4 regions of the Tepidibacter aestuarii genome follow, and region 3 is predicted to be linked to each of the others. Evidence: a T-box and tRNA genes for the amino acid it is inferred to sense, from the RefSeq annotation. Region 3 holds a T-box; the other regions hold tRNA genes.
The links. A T-box is a leader RNA that pairs with one kind of tRNA and senses whether it is charged. The one in region 3 lies ahead of argS (arginine--tRNA ligase), so its partner is inferred to be a tRNA-Arg.
Positions count from the first base shown of each region.

Region 1: it has a tRNA-Arg gene. The T-box ahead of argS (arginine--tRNA ligase) is inferred to sense a tRNA for this amino acid. The anticodon was not compared.
Region 2: it has a tRNA-Arg gene. The T-box ahead of argS (arginine--tRNA ligase) is inferred to sense a tRNA for this amino acid. The anticodon was not compared.
Region 4: it has a tRNA-Arg gene. The T-box ahead of argS (arginine--tRNA ligase) is inferred to sense a tRNA for this amino acid. The anticodon was not compared.

Region 1 is NZ_OW235315.1:3,456,687-3,458,847, forward strand. It holds gene yiaY (L-threonine dehydrogenase) at 1-486, shown strand, start outside; tRNA gene M2214_RS16860 (tRNA-Val) at 749-824, opposite strand; tRNA gene M2214_RS16865 (tRNA-Arg) at 834-910, opposite strand; tRNA gene M2214_RS16870 (tRNA-Cys) at 934-1,007, opposite strand; tRNA gene M2214_RS16875 (tRNA-Lys) at 1,016-1,091, opposite strand; tRNA gene M2214_RS16880 (tRNA-His) at 1,098-1,174, opposite strand; tRNA gene M2214_RS16885 (tRNA-Pro) at 1,180-1,256, opposite strand; tRNA gene M2214_RS16890 (tRNA-Ile) at 1,277-1,353, opposite strand; tRNA gene M2214_RS16895 (tRNA-Met) at 1,362-1,438, opposite strand; tRNA gene M2214_RS16900 (tRNA-Phe) at 1,448-1,523, opposite strand; tRNA gene M2214_RS16905 (tRNA-Ser) at 1,527-1,615, opposite strand; tRNA gene M2214_RS16910 (tRNA-Lys) at 1,625-1,700, opposite strand; tRNA gene M2214_RS16915 (tRNA-Gln) at 1,710-1,785, opposite strand; tRNA gene M2214_RS16920 (tRNA-Arg) at 1,791-1,867, opposite strand; tRNA gene M2214_RS16925 (tRNA-Gly) at 1,874-1,948, opposite strand; tRNA gene M2214_RS16930 (tRNA-Leu) at 1,952-2,035, opposite strand; tRNA gene M2214_RS16935 (tRNA-Tyr) at 2,046-2,131, opposite strand; tRNA gene M2214_RS16940 (tRNA-Thr) at 2,138-2,161, opposite strand, start outside.
Region 2 is NZ_OW235315.1:3,459,366-3,461,526, reverse strand. It holds tRNA gene M2214_RS17085 (tRNA-Gly) at 12-85, shown strand; rRNA gene rrf (5S ribosomal RNA) at 89-205, shown strand; tRNA gene M2214_RS17075 (tRNA-Asn) at 210-284, shown strand; tRNA gene M2214_RS17070 (tRNA-Leu) at 293-381, shown strand; tRNA gene M2214_RS17065 (tRNA-Met) at 388-463, shown strand; tRNA gene M2214_RS17060 (tRNA-Glu) at 468-542, shown strand; tRNA gene M2214_RS17055 (tRNA-Val) at 552-627, shown strand; tRNA gene M2214_RS17050 (tRNA-Asp) at 635-711, shown strand; tRNA gene M2214_RS17045 (tRNA-Thr) at 749-823, shown strand; tRNA gene M2214_RS17040 (tRNA-Tyr) at 830-915, shown strand; tRNA gene M2214_RS17035 (tRNA-Leu) at 926-1,009, shown strand; tRNA gene M2214_RS17030 (tRNA-Gly) at 1,013-1,087, shown strand; tRNA gene M2214_RS17025 (tRNA-Arg) at 1,094-1,170, shown strand; tRNA gene M2214_RS17020 (tRNA-Gln) at 1,176-1,251, shown strand; tRNA gene M2214_RS17015 (tRNA-Lys) at 1,261-1,336, shown strand; tRNA gene M2214_RS17010 (tRNA-Ser) at 1,346-1,434, shown strand; tRNA gene M2214_RS17005 (tRNA-Phe) at 1,438-1,513, shown strand; tRNA gene M2214_RS17000 (tRNA-Met) at 1,523-1,599, shown strand; tRNA gene M2214_RS16995 (tRNA-Ile) at 1,608-1,684, shown strand; tRNA gene M2214_RS16990 (tRNA-Pro) at 1,705-1,781, shown strand; tRNA gene M2214_RS16985 (tRNA-His) at 1,787-1,863, shown strand; tRNA gene M2214_RS16980 (tRNA-Lys) at 1,870-1,945, shown strand; tRNA gene M2214_RS16975 (tRNA-Cys) at 1,954-2,027, shown strand; tRNA gene M2214_RS16970 (tRNA-Asn) at 2,091-2,161, shown strand, end outside.
Region 3 is NZ_OW235315.1:664,397-666,557, reverse strand. It holds gene argS (arginine--tRNA ligase) at 1-935, opposite strand, end outside; T-box leader at 1,004-1,221, opposite strand; gene M2214_RS03160 (alpha-hydroxy-acid oxidizing protein) at 1,276-2,161, opposite strand, start outside.
Region 4 is NZ_OW235315.1:88,043-90,203, reverse strand. It holds gene cdaA (diadenylate cyclase CdaA) at 1-784, opposite strand, end outside; tRNA gene M2214_RS00470 (tRNA-Arg) at 1,022-1,098, opposite strand; tRNA gene M2214_RS00465 (tRNA-Gly) at 1,108-1,182, opposite strand; tRNA gene M2214_RS00460 (tRNA-Leu) at 1,196-1,279, opposite strand; tRNA gene M2214_RS00455 (tRNA-Thr) at 1,285-1,359, opposite strand; tRNA gene M2214_RS00450 (tRNA-Asp) at 1,427-1,503, opposite strand; tRNA gene M2214_RS00445 (tRNA-Val) at 1,511-1,586, opposite strand; tRNA gene M2214_RS00440 (tRNA-Glu) at 1,596-1,670, opposite strand; tRNA gene M2214_RS00435 (tRNA-Met) at 1,675-1,750, opposite strand; tRNA gene M2214_RS00430 (tRNA-Leu) at 1,757-1,845, opposite strand; tRNA gene M2214_RS00425 (tRNA-Asn) at 1,854-1,928, opposite strand; rRNA gene rrf (5S ribosomal RNA) at 1,933-2,049, opposite strand; tRNA gene M2214_RS00415 (tRNA-Gly) at 2,053-2,126, opposite strand.

The sequences.
Region 1 (2,161 bases), 840 kb from region 3:
ATATGCACAAACCTAAAAGAAGCTGTAGATAATGGCTTTAATGTAGAAGCTAGAGGCAAAATGGCCTATGCTCAATTTTTAGCTGGAATGGCATTTAATAATGCAAGTCTTGGATATGTTCATGCTATGGCACACCAGTTAGGTGGTTTGTACGATCTACCTCATGGTGTTTGTAATGCTATATTACTACCTCATGTTCAGGAATATAATTCTAAAGTAGTTCCTGATAGATTTGTTGACATTGCTAAAGCTATGGGAGAAGATATTCATAATATTTCAAATGAAAAAGCAGCTATTAAAGTTATTGATTCTATTAAAAAACTATCTAAAAAAATCGGGATTCCTTCTGGATTAAAAGAACTAGATGCAAAAGAAGAAGATTTAACTATTCTTTCTGAAAATGCTTTAAAAGATGCTTGCGGATTTACTAACCCTAAACAAGCTTCTCTAGAAGAAATAATTGAAGTATATAAAAACGCTATGTAATTAAAAATCATCTACTAGATAGTTGAACCTTCTCAAATGCACAATAAATAGTGTATCTGAGGGGGTTTAATTTTATATATTAATACAAAATTTCTATTATTGATCTCCTTATAAAATTCTGATTATTATTTTCAAAGCTTCACATTCATTTATAGCAACCATAAGTTTTTACATTCACCATTGCTGTTATCTATAGATTCAACGTTATATAATTTTTTAAACAATAAAAAAACACCTTTAAAATAAAGGTGTTTTTCAAAATTGGTGGGCTCAACAGGGCTCGAACCTGTGACCCCCTGCTTGTAAGGCAGGTGCTCTCCCAGCTGAGCTATGAGCCCAATTAAACGTGGTGCGCCCAGAGGGACTCGAACCCCCAACCTTCTGATTCGTAGTCAGACACTCTATCCAGTTGAGCTATAGGCGCTTATTTGATTTTTACAAAAAAAATGGAGGCGACACCCAGATTCGAACTGGGGATGAAGGAGTTGCAGTCCTCTGCCTTACCACTTGGCTATGTCGCCATTTTTTTTGGTGACCCATCCGCGACTCGAACGCGGGACACCCTGATTAAAAGTCAGGTGCTCTACCGACTGAGCTAATGGGTCAAAATATGGGGTGAGTAATGAGATTCGAACTCACGGCCTCCAGAGCCACAATCTGGCGCTCTAACCGACTGAGCTATACCCACCATATTGGTCGAGGTGGAGGGACTCGAACCCCCGGCCCCATGGTCCCAAACCACGTGCGCTACCAAACTGCGCTACACCTCGATATAATATATTAAATAAAGTGGTGGGCCTTCAGGGACTCGAACCCCAGACCTACCGGTTATGAGCCGGGCGCTCTAACCAACTGAGCTAAAGGCCCACTTTATTTGGTAGCGGCAACTAGATTCGAACTAGTGACCTTTCGGGTATGAACCGAACGCTCTAGCCAACTGAGCTATGCCGCCACATTTTATTGGTGCCCAGAGGCGGAATCGAACCACCGACACGGGGATTTTCAGTCCCCTGCTCTACCGACTGAGCTATCTGGGCATTTGGCGGAGGAGGTGGGATTTGAACCCACGGCCCCTTTCGGAGTCACTGGTTTTCAAGACCAGCTCCTTAAGCCACTCGGACACCCCTCCGCATTTCTTTGGTGACCCATCCGCGACTCGAACGCGGGACACCCTGATTAAAAGTCAGGTGCTCTACCGACTGAGCTAATGGGTCAGATTAAATTGGCTGGGGATGCTGGACTCGAACCAACGCATGCAGGAATCAAAATCCTGAGCCTTACCGACTTGGCGAATCCCCAGTATATGGCGTGCCTGCAGGGATTCGAACCCCGGACACGTGGCTTAGAAGGCCACTGCTCTATCCAACTGAGCTACAGGCACATATTTTGGAGCGGAAAACGAGATTCGAACTCGCGACCCTCGCCTTGGCAAGGCGATGCTCTACCACTGAGCCATTTCCGCTTATGGTGCGGGTGGAGGGACTTGAACCCCCACGCTAAAAGCGCTAGATCCTAAGTCTAGTGCGTCTGCCAATTCCGCCACACCCGCGCATTATTGATGGTGGAGGGGACTGGATTCGAACCAGTGAAAGCGATGCTAACAGATTTACAGTCTGCCCCCTTTGGCCAACTCGGGAACCCCTCCATGTTTTGGAGCTAGTGATAGGAATCGAAC
Region 2 (2,161 bases), 830 kb from region 3:
ATACTTAATATGCGGGTGTAGCTCAGTGGTAGAGTTCCGGCCTTCCAAGCCGGCTGCGAGGGTTCGACTCCCTTCACCCGCTCCAATATGTGGTTATTATAGCAAAGAGGATACACCTGTTCCCATTCCGAACACAGAAGTTAAGCTCTTTAGCGCTGATGGTACTTGGGGGGCAGCCCCCTGGGAGAGTAAGACGTAGCCACGTATGTTCCAAGGTAGCTCAATGGTGGAGCAATCGGCTGTTAACCGATAGGCTGTGGGTTCGAGCCCCACCCTTGGAGCCAAAAAAAATGCCGAGGTGGCGGAACTGGCAGACGCACAGGACTTAAAATCCTGCGGTCCTTACAGATCGTACCGGTTCGATTCCGGTCCTCGGCACCACAATAACGCGGGATGGAGCAGTTGGCAGCTCGTCGGGCTCATAACCCGAAGGTCGTAGGTTCAAGTCCTGCTCCCGCAACCAGTATGGCCCCTTGGTCAAGCGGTTAAGACACCGCCCTTTCACGGCGGTAACAGGGGTTCGATTCCCCTAGGGGTCACCATTAATAATTGGGCTCATAGCTCAGCTGGGAGAGCACCTGCCTTACAAGCAGGGGGTCACAGGTTCGAGCCCTGTTGAGCCCACCAATTATTTGGCCTGGTAGTTCAGTTGGTTAGAATGCCAGCCTGTCACGCTGGAGGTCGAGGGTTCGAGTCCCTTCCAGGTCGCCAAATAATTAAATTGGGATATTTAAAAAAATAAAAAAGTGCTAGTGTGGCTCAACGGTAGAGCAGCTGACTTGTAATCAGCAGGTTGTAGGTTCGATTCCTATCACTAGCTCCAAAACATGGAGGGGTTCCCGAGTTGGCCAAAGGGGGCAGACTGTAAATCTGTTAGCATCGCTTTCACTGGTTCGAATCCAGTCCCCTCCACCATCAATAATGCGCGGGTGTGGCGGAATTGGCAGACGCACTAGACTTAGGATCTAGCGCTTTTAGCGTGGGGGTTCAAGTCCCTCCACCCGCACCATAAGCGGAAATGGCTCAGTGGTAGAGCATCGCCTTGCCAAGGCGAGGGTCGCGAGTTCGAATCTCGTTTTCCGCTCCAAAATATGTGCCTGTAGCTCAGTTGGATAGAGCAGTGGCCTTCTAAGCCACGTGTCCGGGGTTCGAATCCCTGCAGGCACGCCATATACTGGGGATTCGCCAAGTCGGTAAGGCTCAGGATTTTGATTCCTGCATGCGTTGGTTCGAGTCCAGCATCCCCAGCCAATTTAATCTGACCCATTAGCTCAGTCGGTAGAGCACCTGACTTTTAATCAGGGTGTCCCGCGTTCGAGTCGCGGATGGGTCACCAAAGAAATGCGGAGGGGTGTCCGAGTGGCTTAAGGAGCTGGTCTTGAAAACCAGTGACTCCGAAAGGGGCCGTGGGTTCAAATCCCACCTCCTCCGCCAAATGCCCAGATAGCTCAGTCGGTAGAGCAGGGGACTGAAAATCCCCGTGTCGGTGGTTCGATTCCGCCTCTGGGCACCAATAAAATGTGGCGGCATAGCTCAGTTGGCTAGAGCGTTCGGTTCATACCCGAAAGGTCACTAGTTCGAATCTAGTTGCCGCTACCAAATAAAGTGGGCCTTTAGCTCAGTTGGTTAGAGCGCCCGGCTCATAACCGGTAGGTCTGGGGTTCGAGTCCCTGAAGGCCCACCACTTTATTTAATATATTATATCGAGGTGTAGCGCAGTTTGGTAGCGCACGTGGTTTGGGACCATGGGGCCGGGGGTTCGAGTCCCTCCACCTCGACCAATATGGTGGGTATAGCTCAGTCGGTTAGAGCGCCAGATTGTGGCTCTGGAGGCCGTGAGTTCGAATCTCATTACTCACCCCATATTTTGACCCATTAGCTCAGTCGGTAGAGCACCTGACTTTTAATCAGGGTGTCCCGCGTTCGAGTCGCGGATGGGTCACCAAGAAAAATGGCGACATAGCCAAGTGGTAAGGCAGAGGACTGCAACTCCTTCATCCCCAGTTCGAATCTGGGTGTCGCCTCCATAAAACATATTGACAGTAACAATCAAATATGATAATATATATTTTGTTGTTACGAAATTACGTTCCAAGGTAGCTCAACGGTGGAGCACTCGGCTGTTAACCGATAGGCTGTGGGTTCGAGTCCCACCCTTGGA
Region 3 (2,161 bases):
TCTCTTGTTAAGTAAAGAGTTGACCCATCACTCTTAGTTATAAGAGCTGGAGGCATGTTGTAATCTTCAAGATCTACTATGTTAGCTCCTTTAGATTCTTTTAATAGTCCTCTTTCATTCATTATATCTATCATTCTAGGCATTTTGTCAGAATAGAAACTTTCACCTGCATATGAATCAAACTCTACTCCTAATATATCGTAAACTCTATTAAACTCTTCTAAACTTACTTCTCTAAACCACTTCCATAATTTAACCGCTTCTTCTTCTTCATCTTCAAGCTTTTTAAACCACATTCTAGCTTCTTCATCTATTGATGGATCTTTTTCAGCTTCATCATGGAATTGAACATATAATTTAAGTAAAGTTTTTATAGGTGCTTGTTTTACTTCTTCCTCGTCTCCCCATTTTTTAAATGCAACTATAAGTTTACCAAATTGTGTTCCGTAATCCCCTAAGTGATTTATTCTTACAGTATCAAACCCCAGTGCCTTATAAACCTTGTAAAGAGAATTACCTATTACAGTACTTCTAATATGTCCTATATGGAAAGGCTTAGCTATATTAGGAGATGAGAACTCAACTATAACTTTTTTACCTTCTCCTAAGTCACATTTACCATAATCATCTTTTTTTTCTAAAACTTCTGTAACTACTGATTTAGCTAAAGAAGATTTATCTACAAAAAAGTTTATATAAGCTCCTGCCGTTTCTACTCTTTGTATTAAATTAGTTTTTCCCATTTTTTCACAAAGTTCATTAGCTATCATATTAGGTGCTTTTCTAAAAACTTTAGCTAGTTTAAAACACGGAAAAGCATAATCTCCCATATCCTTATTTGGCGGTATTTCTATTAAAGAAATAATTTCTTCTAAACTTAAATCTGAAACTTGTGCCGATATAATATCCGCTACCTCTAATTTAAAATCTTTCATTTAGTATTCCTCCTATATATAAATCTTTATTTGAATATTCTTACAATACAAAAAACTCCCGTCTCTAAAAAAGAGACGAGAGTTATATCCCGTGTTACCACTCTTATTGATATATAAACTATATATCCACTCATATGTTTTTAACGTAAACAAACCGTATTTTCCTACTTGATTTCAGAAAATCTTCTCAAGGATGCGTTTCAATAAGACTATGTTGCTAGACTTTCACCAGTCTCTAGCTCGCTAAAACAATCATCATATCTACTTTTCCTATCATAGAATTTGTAATTTCAGTTTTACAATGTATATTAACAGAATTTTTAAATAAAGTCAAGCAGTTTTATTTATTTAAATTAACTATTTTTGTTTCATCTATAGATTTTATATCATTACAACCTGTAAGTATCATAGCTTGCTTTAATTCATTTTTAAAATTGTTTATAACTAATTCTACACCTTCTTGTCTACCTCCATATGATCCCCATATTATAGGTCTAGCAGCTAAAACTGCATCGGCTCCAAGAGCTATGTATTTTAATATATCAACACCTTGTCTTACAGATCCATCTGCAAGTATAGTTATTTTACCCTTTACTCTTTTAGCTATTTCAGGAAGAACCTCTGCAACTCCTAGAGTATGATCTAATATTCTTCCTCCGTGGTTAGAAACAACTATAGCAGCAGCTCCTACTTCAACCGCTAACTCAGCTTCATCAGCAGTCATTATACCTTTTAGTATAAATGGGAGCTTAGTTGATGATACTAACTCTTTTAATTCTTCTACTGTTTTAGGACCAACTGGTTGTCCATGAAGTGCCATAGTTATAAGTCCTGCTCCATCTACGTCTACTCCTACTGCTAAAGCACCTACCTCTTCTGCTTTTCTTATATTTTCTATTATTTTTTCGTTCTCTCTAGGCTTTATTATAGGTATTCCAGATCCATCAACCTTTTTTAGAGAATTTAAACCATCTACAAAGAATTGAGGATTACCACTATCACCAGTCATAGCAAAAGTTCCTGCATTTATGCTTCCAATAACTACATCATCGCTATACTGATCCTCAGTTAAAAATCCTCCCATATTGATAGAACTTCCTGTAACAGGAGCTGTTATTAAAGGTATCTCTATTCTTTTACCAAATATCTCAGTGCTCATATCCGGATTTTTGGCATTATGTATTGTTCTCAAATTCACTTTGACATTGTTTAAAGCCTCATAGTTT
Region 4 (2,161 bases), 580 kb from region 3:
TATTTTCTCCCTGTTTTTTAAAGTTTTGATTCAGTATGTTTTTTATATATTCTTTTGATATAGACTTGTATAATTTACCATTTTCTGCTATTGATATTGTTCCAGTTTCTTCTGATACTATTATAGATATGCAGTCTGACCTTTCACTTATACCTATACCCGCTCTATGTCTAGTTCCCAATTCTTTGTTTACATACTTACTATCTGTAAGAGGTAAAAAACAACCCGCTGCTCTTGCTCTATTATTTTTTATTACCAAAGCTCCATCATGAAGCGGAGTATTCGGAATAAACAAATTTATTAAAAGTTGCCTTGTTATTTTAGCATCTATAATTGTTCCCGTTTGAATTATATCATTTATACCAGTTTCTCTTTCTATTATTATTAAAGCTCCTATTTTTTGTCTCGACAAAGAATATATAGCCTCCACTAACTCTTCTATTATTTCATCTATATTTTCTTCATCAAATTCACCTATGGGCTTTGATATAAATTTCGTTCGCCCAATGTATTCAAGTGCCCTTCTGAGTTCAGGCTGAAATACTATAAGTATAGCTATTACTCCTATCGATATAGTGTTCGCTAGTACCCAGTGCACAACATGCAACTGTAAAAGTTCACTTAATTTAGTAGCTACTACAAGTACAAATATTCCTTTTATTAATTGTTCTGCACTAGTTTCTTTTATTAACATGTACAGTTTATAAAACACATAAGCTACTATACTTATATCTATTATATCTAAGATAGTTATGTTCATTATGATATCTTTTATATCCCACAATTTAGTAACCTCCTATAATATTTGTTATTATATATTATTTTACGGATTAATTATTTCATACATTGAGAAATAATTCAATAAGCAAAGCACATATATTTTGCAATATAAGTAAAAAGTATTATTTTTGCTTAAAATAGTTGCTACTTCAGACCGTTTATCTATGTTTTCCATAAATCGAAATCATGTAATTTTTTAAATAAAAAAGCTTAACCATTTAAATGATTAAGCTTTTTGAAATGGCGTACCTGCAGGGATTCGAACCCCGGACACGTGGCTTAGAAGGCCACTGCTCTATCCAACTGAGCTACAGGTACATATTAAATTGGAGCGGAAAACGAGATTCGAACTCGCGACCCTCGCCTTGGCAAGGCGATGCTCTACCACTGAGCCATTTCCGCTCATATGATATTTTGGTGCGGGTGGAGGGACTTGAACCCCCACGCTAAAAGCGCTAGATCCTAAGTCTAGTGCGTCTGCCAATTCCGCCACACCCGCATGTGTGGAGCTAGTGATAGGAATCGAACCTACAACCTGCTGATTACAAGTCAGCTGCTCTACCGTTGAGCCACACTAGCATATATTTTTTTGTAAAATAAAAACCCAAAGATATTTAGCATCTGTGAGCTTGTTCTTCAAATTATTTGGCGACCTGGAAGGGACTCGAACCCTCGACCTCCAGCGTGACAGGCTGGCATTCTAACCAACTGAACTACCAGGCCAAATAATTGGTGGGCTCAACAGGGCTCGAACCTGTGACCCCCTGCTTGTAAGGCAGGTGCTCTCCCAGCTGAGCTATGAGCCCAATTATTAATGGTGACCCCTAGGGGAATCGAACCCCTGTTACCGCCGTGAAAGGGCGGTGTCTTAACCGCTTGACCAAGGGGCCATACTGGTTGCGGGAGCAGGACTTGAACCTACGACCTTCGGGTTATGAGCCCGACGAGCTGCCAACTGCTCCATCCCGCGTTATTGTGGTGCCGAGGACCGGAATCGAACCGGTACGATCTGTAAGGACCGCAGGATTTTAAGTCCTGTGCGTCTGCCAGTTCCGCCACCTCGGCATTTTTTTTGGCTCCAAGGGTGGGGCTCGAACCCACAGCCTATCGGTTAACAGCCGATTGCTCCACCATTGAGCTACCTTGGAACATACGTGGCTACGTCTTACTCTCCCAGGGGGCTGCCCCCCAAGTACCATCAGCGCTAAAGAGCTTAACTTCTGTGTTCGGAATGGGAACAGGTGTATCCTCTTTGCTATAATAACCACATATTGGAGCGGGTGAAGGGAGTCGAACCCTCGCAGCCGGCTTGGAAGGCCGGAACTCTACCACTGAGCTACACCCGCATATTAAGTATTAAGATTAATACTTTCAAAATTGA